2 regions of the Bacillus sp. UNC322MFChir4.1 genome follow, and region 2 is predicted to be linked to the other one. Evidence: riboswitches for the same ligand, from Rfam matches in the RefSeq annotation. Region 2 holds a riboswitch; the other holds the start of a gene.
The links. A riboswitch is a leader RNA that binds a small molecule or an ion and turns the genes downstream of it on or off. The one in region 2 is predicted to bind cyclic di-AMP.
Positions count from the first base shown of each region.

Region 1 (7,173 bases), on a different contig from region 2:
TGAAACATAAATGCTTTCTCCTTCAGCTAAAGAGACATCTGCATATGGGCAATTTGCAATGATCCGCTCTAGTTCCTCGGCTGTTCTTAAAATAACGGTGATTGAAATGCCAAAATTTGTTCTAATCGCATTCTCGATTCGAAGGCGAAGCGGCGCTGGGCTCTCCTCCGATTTGAAAAGGACATTGCCAGTTTGGATATACGTTTGCACCTGGTTAAGACCCATCTTTTCCAGGGTATGTCTCAATTCAACCATCTTAATTTTGTTATGTCCACTTACATTAATACCTCGTAACAGCGCGATATAAATAACCATCGATTCACCTTCAGTCATGTATTGTTTTGGGCTCCATTTAACAAATTCGTTTATATAGGGAAGGAGTCCTTTTTTGTACAGAAAATAGTAATTTTATATTCCAATATTTTTTGTTATATGCCGTTAGGTTACGCTACGTTTAAAGTGCGAGAAATCAATCAAAATTATGTTAAACTAAGAATAACAATTGTAAAAACTTGTATATTTTACAATTGCTGTCTAGGTAACGATGGATAAATCAGTTATAACATTTATATACAGAAAGGAGCATTCAGATTGACCCTTAAAAAGGAAACAAAGTTCAACTCATCGTTGCCCTCGAATGGAACTAGTGAAAAGTGGCTATCAAAAGTTACACATCTACCTAGTTCATATATTGTTTTTGTTTCTAGTATACTAATTTCCCGGCTCGGTGACGCCCTTTATACGTTTGCGCTTCCTTGGATTGCTTATGAGTTAACTGGTTCCGTGGTAGTAATGAGTACACTTTTTGCTACTAGTGTATTACCTATTGTTTTATTCGGACCAATAGTAGGCGTGATGGTAGATCGCTGGAATCGAAGGAAGTTGATGTGGACAGCTGATTTAGGATGTATGGTCTTGGTAGGACTAGTTCCTATTTTAAATTTTCTAGATGTACTCCAGATTTGGCATCTATACGTTATTTCTTTTATGTTAGCTGTCTTATCTATGTTATTTGATGTAGCTACTGTTACAGCAATTCCGTATATTGCAGGTCAAAAGTTAACGAAAGCGAATTCGGCATACCAAATGGTTAATCAAATTGCTAGTTTAGCAGGTCCAACATTGGCAGGAATAACAATCGCTATAATAGGAGGATTTAACGCGCTTTGGTTAAATGTTTTCTCCTTTGCCGCTACTTTAATTGCAGTATTACTCTTACCTAAATTAGTGGGAAATAAAGTCATCGTTAGAGAAGGGAATGTATTAAAAGGCATAGGGAGAGATCTGAAAGAGGGACTGAAATGGCTGACGAATAATCGGCTTAACCTTGCTTTATCTCTCCAAGCTATGGTTGGCAACTTTGGGGCTAGTGCTGTACTGGGCGTATTCATGTATTACTTACTTTCAACTTTACATTTATCTGCTGAACAAAGCGGTCTTAATTATACCTTAATTGGAGTTGGGGGACTTATAGGAAGTATTATTGCAGTACCACTCGAAAGGTACTTTCGGCGTGGGATTCTTATCCCTGTTCTTTTAGGTATAGGTGCTATTGGACTAACGTATGCAATATGGAGCAAATATTGGCTAGCACCTGGTATCGCCCTTGGTGTGGCAATGGTCTGTAACATAGCTTGGAACACAATCGTAGCATCAGTCCGGCAAGAAACAGTGCCTACCGATATGCAAGGAAGGGTTCTTGGCTTCTCGCGAGTACTTACTCGTCTAGCAATGCCGTTAGGTGCTTTAGTTGGTGGGATTATTTCTGGCTATAATCCAGTTGCAGTATTTGCATTGGCGTCAGTTGCAAAGATAATGGAAGTTATTATTGCGCTTATTAGTCCTATTCGAAAGCTATGAGGAAAAGATATATAGACGATATAAAATCCCCTTTCTTTTCAGGAGGGTGAGAGCATCTGGCCGCGCATCGAAACGGTCATGTCATGTTGTATTCAACTTAGCCTCAACTTATAGCTCGGAAAATGAAAATGAATATAGATTGTTTTCTTATATAGGTTATATATGAAAGGAAGTTATTAAAAGTAAGCGAATTTATGGAGGGGAATACAATGGCAGCATTTTTCATCATTTTAAGTGCAAGCATACTTGTGTTTATCAGCCTCATTCATATGTATTGGGCATGTGGCGGATCTTGGGGCAGTAAGGTTGTTCTTCCGATGAAAAAAGACAGCGACGAATCTGTTTTTGTTCCTCGGAAAATAGGAACTTTTGCAGTGGCACTTGCCATTCTATGTTTCGCTATGATTCTATTAGCTCAAAGTAGATATTTGTCTTTTTGGGATTCAAGTCGTTACACGAGATGGGGATGTATCATTCTTGCAGGCATTTTCTTATTACGTGCAATTGGTGACATGAAGTATGTTGGATTCTTTAAGAAAGTAAAAGGAACAAAATTTTCGGTATATGATACGTGGTTATACAGTCCGCTTTGTTTGTATATCGCATTTATTTTTGTAGTAGCGGTTTATTGTTATTGATATGTAGAAGGAAAACTTTCATGAAGGGAGTTTTTCTTTTTTTGTATTTTCTCTCTTTACAATAAGAGTTTGGAAGCGTATATTAACATACAAATGGAAAATTTTACAGCCGAATATCGCTTAATCCAATAGGAGCGGGGGAACCAATTTTGTGCTTTGTCACTCGGGGTGAATCCTTTTTAGGTAGGGCTACTCTCAAGGTCCGAATCCGACAGCTAACCTCGTCAGCGTTTTGAGAGGGGGGACTTGTGTGTAAAAAACACTAGGTGCGGCCTAGTGTTTTCTTTTATTCTCTTTATGGTAAAAATTTACAATTAAACTTATTTCTATATGTAATGGAGAAAAATATAGAGATAACAGAGGAGAGGAAAAGAGTGAGCTGGCTTACAAGTCTAATTGTAATTTGTCTATTTGTAGTTGTTGCGAAACCAATGGGAGATTATATATACAACGTTTTTCAGCAAAAGGGACCATTTCAAAAGATATTTGGCCCGCTAGAAAAATTTTTATTTAAAATCGCGGACATTAAGGGCTATAGTCAAAGCTGGAAGCGCTATTTGTTTTGTTTAATTATAACGAATCTATTTTTTATACTTGTTGTGTATTCTATATTTCGATTACAGGGGATGTTACCGTTAAATCCAAATCATTTTCCGGGAATGGAGCCGACGTTAGCTTTTCATACGGCCATCACGTTTATGACAAATGCGAATCTACAACATTATGGTGGTGAAAGTAATTTATCTAATTTCTCTCAAATGGTTGGGGTAACATTTATGATGTTTGCAGCACCTGCAACTTCAATGGCAATTGGGATTACGTTTATTCGTGTGCTAGCAGGTAAAAGAATAGGGAATTTCTTTGTTGATTTTGTTCAATCTATTATAAGAGTATTGTTACCAATTTCATTTGTAGCGTCGCTCATTTTTCTAGCGCTAGGAACACCGCAGACGTTAGATTCTACAATTATCGCAAAAACGTTAGAAGGGACCGAGCAAGTAATTCCTCGGGGGCCAGTAGCGTCTTTACTAGCTATTAAAGAACTTGGAGATAATGGTGGCGGTTTTTTTGGAACGGTTTCCGCACATCCTTTTGAAAACCCAAATATGATTAGTAACGTGCTGCAAATGATGCTGCAAATGTTAATTCCGATGGCATTCCCATTTGTTTACGGCCGAATGATTGGAAATCGGAAGCAAGGAAGACTGTTTTTTGTATCGATGTTCATTTTGTTTATCGTTGGATTTCAGGCGCTTTCCATATCTGAGTTGAAAGGAAATCCGCCGTTAAATCAACTTGGAATAGAGCATTCACAAGGAAATATGGAAGGGAAAGAAATGCGCCTTGGCGTTATATCTTCTGCTTTATACGCAACGGTTACAAGCGCTTCGGGGACAGGGGGCGTGAATACTACACATGATACGTTAACACCAATTGGAGGAATGGTTCCGCTTGTAAATATGCTTCTCGGAACTGTATTTGGCGGAATTGGAGTCGGATTTATGAACGTGATCATGTATGCGATGATTGCAGTATTTTTGGCAGGATTAATGGTAGGCCGTTCGCCGGAGTTCCTGAATAAAAAATTAGAAGGTAAAGAAATGAAATTAATCGCCATTACAATTGTATCTCAGCCATTACTTATTCTTGGCGCTGCAGCAATTGCCTTTTCAACACATTTCGGAACAGATGCAATTTCGAATGCCGGTTTTCACGGTCTAACGCAAGTCATATATGAATATACATCGTCTGCTATGAATAATGGATCTGGATTTGAAGGATTAAATGATAATACACCGTTTTGGAATATTTCAACTGGCCTCGTGATGTATATTGGCCGTTATTTTAGTATCATTACGATGCTTGCTGTTGCAGTTGGCTTGAAAAAGAAAAAAATTGTACCTGAAACGATTGGTACGCTCCAAACTGACAATCGTTTATTTGGCGGGATTTTACTTGGTACGATATTTATAGTAGGCGCTTTAACATTTTTACCAGTACTTGTCCTTGGTCCAATTGCTGAATTTTTAACAATATTATAAAATTATAAAAACGAGGGGTGTATTAGTCTCTCGTTTTTATAATGAATTCTTTGTGGTTTCTAATGGCATTCATTATAGTATAGATATATGCTTTTATTGAAGGATTTTATTATAGATTGAAAAGTTTACTTTACATAAAAAAGGATGTGCAAATGTAATGTCATTACAATCAAAATATATAGCGGGAATTTCACTTGGAGTAATGGGAGTGGGATTTGCCGCAACACTTCCGATTCAAGGAACGGTAGTAGGCGGAATTATTCAAGGTGGATTTGAAGCTGGTTTAGTAGGTGGACTTGCCGATTGGTTTGCAGTTACGGCGCTTTTTCGCTATCCGATGGGAATCCCAATTCCGCATACAGCACTATTACCAAAAAATCGAAAACGAATTACAAAAGGACTTGTTACTACACTGGAAAATGATTGGCTGACGAAAGAAAGTATAACAAATAAAGTGAAAGAGCTGCAATTAGCACAAATCGTATTGCAGATTGCAGAAAGAGAGTTGCAATCTGATAGCGTGAAAAAAAGCATTGTGATAATTGCTGAAAAAGCGATTCTTCAAATAAATATTGAAAAATTAGCGACTGTAATTGAAAAAGAATTAAAAACGTATTTGCATACGATTCATACAGGAAATATACTACAAGTCCTTATTGATCAATTAGTTGCAGAAGAGTACGATGAAAAAACATTTGACTATATGTTAGGAAAGGCAAAAGAGTGGACAGCTCAAGATGAAGCCCGTTATCAACTCGGAAGCTTAGGCATGAAAGCGATGGAGAATATAAAAGTAGATGGATTTTTGCAGTTTACGCTTAAATCTTTTATGAATATTGTAGATGAAGAAAAAATCGGAAGCATTTTGCAGAAGTTTTTGATTAGTAATATTAGTAGTTTACAAAATCCTGATAATAGTACAAGACAACAGATCATAATGAAGATTCGCCAAGAACTTATTCACGTTAAGGAAAATGAAGCGGTATTACAGGAATTAGAGAATTGGAAAGAAAGTTTGATTGCAAATTGGAATGCGAATGAAAAAATAACAGAATTGTTGGGACAAGCACAGGAAAGAGCAGTTGCTTTTATAAAAAAAGAGGAGTTTACAGATAAATATCTTCTTTCATTTTTAAGGGCGCAAATGAATAAAGTAAAAGAAGATCCCGAAACGATTCAAAAAATGGAAGTCTGGTTGCAAAGGCAAATTGTAACCCTTGTCGAAAACAATCATTCTAAAATTGGAAAGCTTGTACAAGAAAACTTGGATAAGCTAGATGATCAGACGCTAATTGAAATGATTGAAAATAATGTAGGGAAAGATTTGCAGTGGATTCGTGTAAATGGTGCTGTTTGTGGCTTTATGATTGGGTTAGTTTTGGAAGGTTTAAAAGCGGTTATATAGAAAAAACACCTCCAATTTGTCGTTTGCATTTACATACGACAGTGGGGGTGCTTTATCCTTGTCTCACTTTACTGGGTCATTACAATATGAATGTGGAAAGGTTTTTTAGCTTCTTATTTTTCAAGAACACTTATGTCTATATTATAAGTTTTTTGAATGTTTAGCTGGTGTGTACCATTTCCCGTTTTTATGGTGTTTTTATACCATTGTTCTTGCTGATTTGAATCGGGATTCCCCTCTGAAGTATTATTTTCTTTTTTCGCTAGTTCTTCTACATGTTCCCAAGGTGTACTACCATGAGAATCCTTTTGATTGGTTACAGCTGATAGTGTCATATCACTATCTTTTACAAGATGAACAGATACACTTGAACTTTCTTGTACAGACCAATTATTTTGTAATTGACCTGGGTAAAGAGAGAGTCCTCTTTCAGAACCGCGAATTTCCACGTTTTTATTTTGCGGGAGGACAAGTGTTGCTGTCATTCGTAATTGTGATGCGAAGAATTTATGGTGAACGGGTAATGGTTTTAATGTCACATACATCGTTTCGCCGACTGTTTGAATCGCAATAAAATCGTCCTGCTTTAGTTTGTCTTTTTCATTTTCTTTCATAGTCATTTCATATGTTCCTAATAAATGGACTTTATTGCTATTGCTTCCTTCTATTGTAAGAGGAGCATTACTCGTATTAACTACAATTTTTTTAATAGAGTCAGGTATGTCATACTGTACTTCTGGGATGTTATTCGTTTGTTCAGTTGTATGAATAGAATGACGAATCTCTTCTAGTAATCCAGTGGATAATAAGAAATAGAAGGCAATACCAATTGTCCCTAAGATACCGATAAAGAAAATACTAAAAATATCATATTTAATGATAGGTTGCTCTTTTTTAGAGAATATAACATATAGTAAAATTTCGATGCCGAGTACAATGAAAAGAATAGGCCACCATGCTGTAATGTTATCGAATACTTGTATGCCTTTTATAATTGAAAATAATAAGAAACAACCTAATGTAATAGTTGAAATCCCCATAGATATCGTTCCTACACGCCATGTTCTCATTCTTTCGCACCACCTTTTTCTTCTTTATTTCCTAGTAATAGTTTAAAGCCACCACCAATTAAAAGGAGGGCAACGATAGATGTTTGGAAATAGCGATAATACAATTCATTAATATGAATGTTAAATATAGTAGCGAAATAATCGTTTAAAATAGGAAG
Region 1 is NZ_JQKQ01000023.1:64,268-71,440, reverse strand. It holds gene BR72_RS10495 (DUF1697 domain-containing protein) at 1-315, opposite strand, end outside; gene BR72_RS10490 (MFS transporter) at 691-1,860, shown strand; gene BR72_RS10485 (DUF3995 domain-containing protein) at 2,070-2,498, shown strand; cyclic di-AMP (ydaO/yuaA leader) riboswitch at 2,606-2,744, shown strand; gene kdpA (potassium-transporting ATPase subunit KdpA) at 2,873-4,540, shown strand; gene BR72_RS10475 (DUF445 domain-containing protein) at 4,698-5,945, shown strand; gene BR72_RS10470 (exosporium protein E) at 6,059-7,015, opposite strand; gene BR72_RS10465 (hypothetical protein) at 7,012-7,173, opposite strand, start outside.
Region 1: linked by a shared signal. The riboswitch ahead of kdpA (potassium-transporting ATPase subunit KdpA) and the one ahead of BR72_RS11155 (hypothetical protein) in region 2 are both predicted to bind cyclic di-AMP.

Region 2 (7,173 bases):
CACGATACCAGTCGTAATATTCCAAAATGCTGTATTATCTCCTAACCCTTCAAAGCCAGAACCATTATTCGCTGCCGAAGAAGTATATTCATATACAACTTGTGTCAAACCATGAAAGCCAGAGTTTGAAATTGCATCTGTTCCGAGATGAGTGGAAAGAGCCAGTGCTGAAAACCCTAAAATAAGTAAAGGATGAAATAGGATCGTTACCGCAATCAATTTCATTTCCTTTCCTTCAATCTTCTTCCCTAAAAATTCTGGTGTACGTCCGACCATTAACCCCGATATAAAGACCGCGATGATTGCGTACATAATAATATTGATAAATCCAGCACCAACCCCGCCGTATACTGTATTTAACATCATATTGACAAGTGGTACTAAACCGCCAGTTGGTGTCAACGTATCGTGCATTGTATCAACAGCACCTGTTTCCGCTGCCGTTGTTACCGTTGCGTACAGTGACGAAAAGACTGTTCCAAAGCGAACTTCTTTTCCTTCTACGCTGCCTTGACTATGCTGCATCCCCATTTCATTTAACACTGGATTTCCATGTAACTCTGACGTCACAATCGTTGTAAATCCCATTAAAAATACGATGAATAAAGAAACGAAAAGAACGCGTCCTTGTTTTTTATTCCCGACCATTCTTCCGTACGTAAATGGCAGAGCCGTTGGTAACAGCATCATTAACATCATCTGTAAAATGTTACTAATTTGACCTGGGTTTTCAAATGGATGCGTTGAGTTTGCACCGAAAAATCCTCCGCCGTTGTTCCCTAATTCCTTAATAGAAACGAAAGAAGCAACCGGGCCACGTAATATACTTTGTTTCACACCCTCAATTGTATGAGCTGTAGCTGCTCCTTCTAACGTTTGCGGTACACCAAGTGCAACGAAGACAAGCGCTGCTATAAATGCAATTGGGAGAAAAACTCTCGTTAAAGCACGTGTAAAATCTACGAAGAAATTTCCAAGTTCTTTCCCTGCTAAACCTCTTATAAAAGCCATTACAATTGCTAATGTTGTCGCTGGTGCTGTAAACATTAAAAACGTAATTCCAATTAATTGTGATAAGTACGATACACCATTTTCACCGCTGTAATGCTGCAAGTTTGTATCTGCCATAAAACTAATCGCTGTATTAAAAGCAAGTGTAGGTTCCATCCCCTGAACATGAGCTGGATTTAATGGCAATACGCCTTGCAAACGAAGTATGAAATATACAACAACAATCATAAATCCATTAAGCGCAACTAATGACAATGCATATTGCTTCCAGCTCTGGTTATAAGGCTTCACACCGGAAATTTTAAAAATAATGTTTTCAAAAGGTCCGAACACTTTATCCAATTTACGATTCCCTTGAAACGCCTTCTCTAAATAAATCCCCGTTGGCTTTGCAACAAGAACAAATAATAACATTGTGACCAAAACGGCAATCCAAATCATAATAAACCCTTCCCCCTAATTAAAACTTTTCTGGATTTAATAGCGCATAAACTAAGTACACAGTAAGTAAGCCAACAATAATGGATACTGCAATACTCATTGCTTCTTCCCTTCTTTCACAACGTTATCCGACCATCTTACAAGACCGATCATTGTCCCAACTAACACAACTAAAATTGCTATCATAGCGATATCTAACATTCTTCATCCCTCACTAAAATGTAAAATTTTACCATCAAAAGCATAAAAAAGAACACTGAGGATCTACTCAGTGTTCGAAAATGAACAACACAAAAGTAAACCTCCTCTCCAAACGCTTACGAGGTTAGCTGTCGGATTCGGGCCTAAAGAGTAGCCCTACTTTCATCATGAAAGATTCACCCCAAGTGACAATGCACAAAATTGGTTCCCCCGCTCCATTTCTGGACTCAGCGATATCAGGTTGTTTTTTGGAAATTTTATGAACAATTTATGAATGTAAATATACTCCTCTAAATTTTACTTGTAAAGAGGGAAAATAACTAAAATATGAAAATATCCCCCCTTTTAAACGCTTACATCAAGGATAAATACATCTTTATCATCTTTTTTCTTTCATTTTCTTCCTTTTTCATTATGTATACGTTCTTTTACAAGTAAAAAACAGAAGATTATCTCTATAAATCAAACACAACATAACCTGCTCTTCTCTCCTTGTCTTAAACCTCACACGTGACAAAAAAAGCCCTGACCGCTACTATAAACGGCCAAGACCTCGTACTCGCTTGCTCCTTTTGTTTTAAACCCCGCTCGTGGCACAAAAAAGGCCCTGGCCGCTACTATGCACGGCCAGAACCTCTCGCCCACCCTAAAAAGAAAGGGGCTAAATCATAAAAAAGACCGTAAATTACGCCCCCGAATACATACTCTCACCAATTCCGCATGTTGCTTCTCATATTCAATAATATCTTGTTCTAAATATAAACAGATACCTTCTGGCGGAAGAATTACATATGGCTTCGGAAAGAATGGATCATGTTCAGCTAACTCCTGTACTCGCTCTAACGATAACGCCCAGCGCTTTGCTAATTCACGGCAAAGTAATACTTTCATATCCGATTCCTCCGCCCTACTCTAAAGTCAAAAACGAAATGTTATCACAAGTTGTAAACACCACTAATTGAATTCCAATCGTTTTATAGAGGTGCTTAGGATATTGTTTATTTCGCGTGACGACTGTAATAGGCGCGGTAAATGAAGAGCGAATACGTTCGGCGAAGAAGCTAATTGTGGATAATTCATCTCCTAGCAAAATGATTTTTTTAACTGCTTTGCATACTTTCACAATCATGCTCGGGTCATCTGGGCAACAATATGCTTGTTGAAATCCACATGCTTTCACTTCACTTGCCACATATTCACTTGCTGTAAAAATAACCATTTCACTTTGAAAAGGTATTAAATCATGCAAACTCTTTACTTTCGCAACTTCACCTACACAAATGAGCATGTACTCTTTTTCCTCATCCATGCACTGGATTCTCCTTCACATAAAAGAATTTTTAACTATCGATTAAAATTCTTTTTATGCTAGTCGGATCGATGAATTGATGTATTCACTTGCACCATCCTCTCTCAACACGCTTACGGAGTTAGCTGTCGGATTCGGGCTTTGAGAGTAGCCCTACCTTCAAAAAAGATTCACCCCAAGTGACAATGCACAAAATTGGTTCCTCCGCTCCAAATTTCAGATTCAGCGTTCAAAAAAATAGATTCTGGCTGATATATTACTCCTGATTTTGGAAAAAGTAAACATGAAAAAAGCCAATTTTTCCAACTGGCTTTCTTCAAAAATACATATTTATACACGCATATTTCTACGTCCATATGCAAAATGATTCGTTGGTCCGTGACCGCTTCCAATGTTCAACTCATCTTCAATCGCTATACTAATAAAGCTCTTCGCTTCCCGAACTGCCTCTTCAATTTCATAACCTTTCGCGAGTCCGGCTGTTACAGCTGCCGCAAACGTGCAACCACTTCCATGTGTTTGAAGAGACGCAATCCGTTTACTTCTATATTCCATAAACTTATTTCCATCAAACAATAAATCAATTACTTTATTCCCTTGATATGCTGCATGCCCGCCTTTCATGACGACAAACTTCGCCCCTAAATCATGCAACATTTTCGCAGCTTCTTTACTATCTTCAATCGTATCAATCTTCATTCCTGTTAATACTTCTGCTTCAGGGACATTTGGCGTAATTACCGTTGCAAGCGGCAGCAAATGTTCTTTTAATGCTGTAACAGCTTCCTGTTGTAATAATGACGCTCCGCCTTTAGCAATCATTACAGGGTCTAGCACAATATTATTCCATGAAAATGATTTAATATTTTCAGCTACGACTCTAATAATTTCACTACTAAATAACATTCCAAGTTTTACCGCATCAGGCGTTAAATCCGTCCCAATAGAATGTAACTGCTCTTCAATTCCTTCTGTAGGAACAGGATACACTCCTTGTACACCGAGCGTATTTTGGGCCGTAATCGCTGTAATGGCTGTCATTCCGTACACACCGAGTTCTTGAAACGTCTTTAAATCTGCTTGAATCCCGGCTCCGCCGCCGCTATCAGAGCCCGCAATCGTTAATGCTTTATTCACTTTCATTTCCCTCACCCTTTTTACCCAAAGTAACGATGATAAATCGTTTTTGCTTCCGCTATATCCTTTGTTCCGTGCACAAGCACACGGCCATCTTGAAATGCCACTAACCGTTTATTCTCAACAGAAAATGATAGTAAATAAGAGTTTGCTGTTAAATCCGTTACCCGATTTTGCAGCAAATTTTGATACATAGACAAATGAAGCTGCTCTTTATGCGGCGGACGAATTTGTACTGTATTTCTACCGCATAAAACAGCTGCCCTAGAAGTATTCTCCTTGCTTAAATACGGATAAACGGCTTCTTCTCCGCACGATAAGCAGTGCTCATTTCGCAATTTTTGTACGTTCATGCATGAATATTCATTTTTCCATACATCAAATGAAACAAGTCCATCACGAAGTGCCTCATAATCTTCTACTAAAATTTTTAATGCCTCCGCAACTTGATGTGATACAACAATGGATACGGCAGGCGAAATAATTCCCGCCGTATCACATGTCGCTCCGCCGAGCGGGATCGATTGTAATAAACAAGAGAGGCACGGCGTCTTTCCTGGTAAAATTGTATAAGAAAGACCGTAACTACCAACACAAGCTCCATAAATCCATGGAACAGAATACTTTTGGGATATATCATTTACAATAAAACGCGTCTCAAAATTATCTGTTGCATCGATGATAATATCTACACCTGTGATCAGTTGTTCTAACTCTTCCGCTGTTACATCTTGTACGTAAGCTTCTACAACTACATCACTATTAATGGCGTGTAAGCGCCGTTTAGCTGCCACTGCTTTTGGTAAATGGTTTTGCACATCATCTTCGCAGTATAACTGTTGACGCTGCAAATTACTCCAGTCAATGTAATCACGGTCAACAATCGTCACTTTGCCAACTCCAGCGCGAACGAGCATCTCTGCATTTGCACTACCAAGTGCTCCTGCTCCAATAATCAGTACATGTTTTTCTCTTATTTTTTGCTGTCCTTCTTCTCCAATTGGAGAGAACAACACTTGACGAGAATATCGATTATTCAAGAACGCTCATTCCTTCTAACGGGCTGCTTGCAATCGCACAGCGCTTCCGGGCAATACGTCCTGCTTCAAAGCCTAATCTTCCTGCCTGGATACTAAGCTTCATTGCTTCTGCCATTTTCACAGGATCTTTTGCTCCCGAAACAGCTGTATTTAATAACACACCATCTGCACCTAATTCCAGCGCAAATGCTGCGTCAGCTGGACTACCAATGCCCGCATCAACAATAACGGGAACAGTTGCTTGCTCTATAATAAAACTTAAATGTAATGGGTTTACAATCCCAAGACCAGAGCCGATTGGCGATGCACCAGGCATAATTGCATGGACACCTAACTCTTGTAATTTACGTGCTAACACAACATCATCAGACGTATACGGCAGGACGATAAACCCTTCTTTTAATAGCATTTCTGACGCTTTTAACGTTTCAACTGGGTCTGGCAATAACGTTTTATCATCACCAATTACTTCTACTTTAATCATGTCGCATAACCCTGACGCTTTCGCTAATTTCGCGATGCGCACTGCTTCTTCTGCTGTTTTTGCTCCCGCTGTATTTGGAAGAAGTGTATACTTTGTTACATCAATTTTTTCTAGTAAATTGGGCTGCTCTGCATCAAAAATATCCATCCGACGCACCGCAAACGTTAAAATTTCTGCTTCTGATACTTCAATCGCTTTCTTTTGCACATCAAAGTCGGAAAATTTCCCTGTTCCTAATAACAATCTAGACTGAAAAGTAAATGGCCCAATCTTTAACATAATCAACCGCCTCCTACGAATGTTACAATTTCAATTTGATCTCCCTCAAAAACAGATGTATCTTGATGATCCTCTTTTTGTAAAATATCTTGATTGCGTTCTACAACAACAATTTTCGTTTCTAATCCTAAATGAACAAGCAAATCAGCTACGCTTTTAACCTCACTTGGTACATCTACTTGTCTTCCGTTAATTTTTAAGTTCAAGCTTTCATCTCCTTACGAAAAATATACATCGCGGTTATGCAAAGCAAAACACGACCGCTGTTTGCTTTCTCCCTTTGTTTTAATAGGCCCTAACCGCTTCTTGCTCTCGCCCTCCAAAAGAAAGAAAGAGGTTTTAGATTGATTTATATAGATTGTGAAAGCAGCGAATCTAGTAAACGATTCTCTTGCTTTCCTTCTATCAAATCAGCCATATATTCTCCTGAAACGGGACTTAATAAAATTCCATTTCGATAATGGCCCGTACAGGCGTATAAACCAGTAATCTCTTCATGCCTGCCGATATACGGCATATTATGATTCGATTGCGGACGTAACCCTGCCCAGGCTCCGTCCCATTCTGCTGTCTTTAATGCTGGCAAAATCCGATATGCACGCTCTAATATAGAAGTAATACTTTCAGGGCGCACCGCTTTGTTATATGTATGAGGTTTCATTGTTGCCCCGATGACATAACGTCCGCCGCGCTTCGGTGCGATATAAAATCGCTCTTGAAAAATAGGAGCTTGTAGAAGCGGCTTACGACTGCGCGCCGCAACGACTTCACCTTTTACAGGATATGTCCCCCACTCATGATGAAAATATTGTAATAGTTTTGTGCTCCACGAACCTCCAGCAATTACTACGTTTTCACAGGCGATCGCACCTTCTGATGTCAGTAATCCTGTGACACGCTGATTCTTCATTTGAATATCAAACACTTCCGTTTCTTCATATATGTCCGCACCAGATATCGCAGCGGAGTGAGCGAATGCCTTCGTCAGCTCCGGGGCAATGACATGACCATCTTTTGGGTGGTAAACTGCGCCAATAATCGAAGTAGATAAATAGGGTTCTTTTTTTCGTAGTTCTTCTCCTGAGATAAAATGGGACTCTTCTCCTGTTTGCTGCTGCCATTTCATAATATGAAGAAGCCGGACACTCTCTTCTTCATTTTGAGCAATGCGATAAATCCCCTTTTCTTCATATCCGATATCAATTCCGGTTTTATCACGTAATAGACTTGCAAGTTTCGGAAACATTGCGCGGCTTTTCCTGCCTAATTCA
Region 2 is NZ_JQKQ01000024.1:84,506-91,678, forward strand. It holds gene kdpA (potassium-transporting ATPase subunit KdpA) at 1-1,452, opposite strand, end outside; gene kdpF (K(+)-transporting ATPase subunit F) at 1,472-1,552, opposite strand; gene BR72_RS11145 (hypothetical protein) at 1,549-1,653, opposite strand; cyclic di-AMP (ydaO/yuaA leader) riboswitch at 1,753-1,896, opposite strand; gene BR72_RS11150 (hypothetical protein) at 2,320-2,544, opposite strand; gene BR72_RS11155 (hypothetical protein) at 2,561-2,962, opposite strand; cyclic di-AMP (ydaO/yuaA leader) riboswitch at 3,057-3,200, opposite strand; gene thiD (bifunctional hydroxymethylpyrimidine kinase/phosphomethylpyrimidine kinase) at 3,293-4,105, opposite strand; gene BR72_RS11165 (thiazole biosynthesis adenylyltransferase ThiF) at 4,120-5,139, opposite strand; gene BR72_RS11170 (thiazole synthase) at 5,132-5,902, opposite strand; gene thiS (sulfur carrier protein ThiS) at 5,905-6,108, opposite strand; gene thiO (glycine oxidase ThiO) at 6,252-7,173, opposite strand, start outside.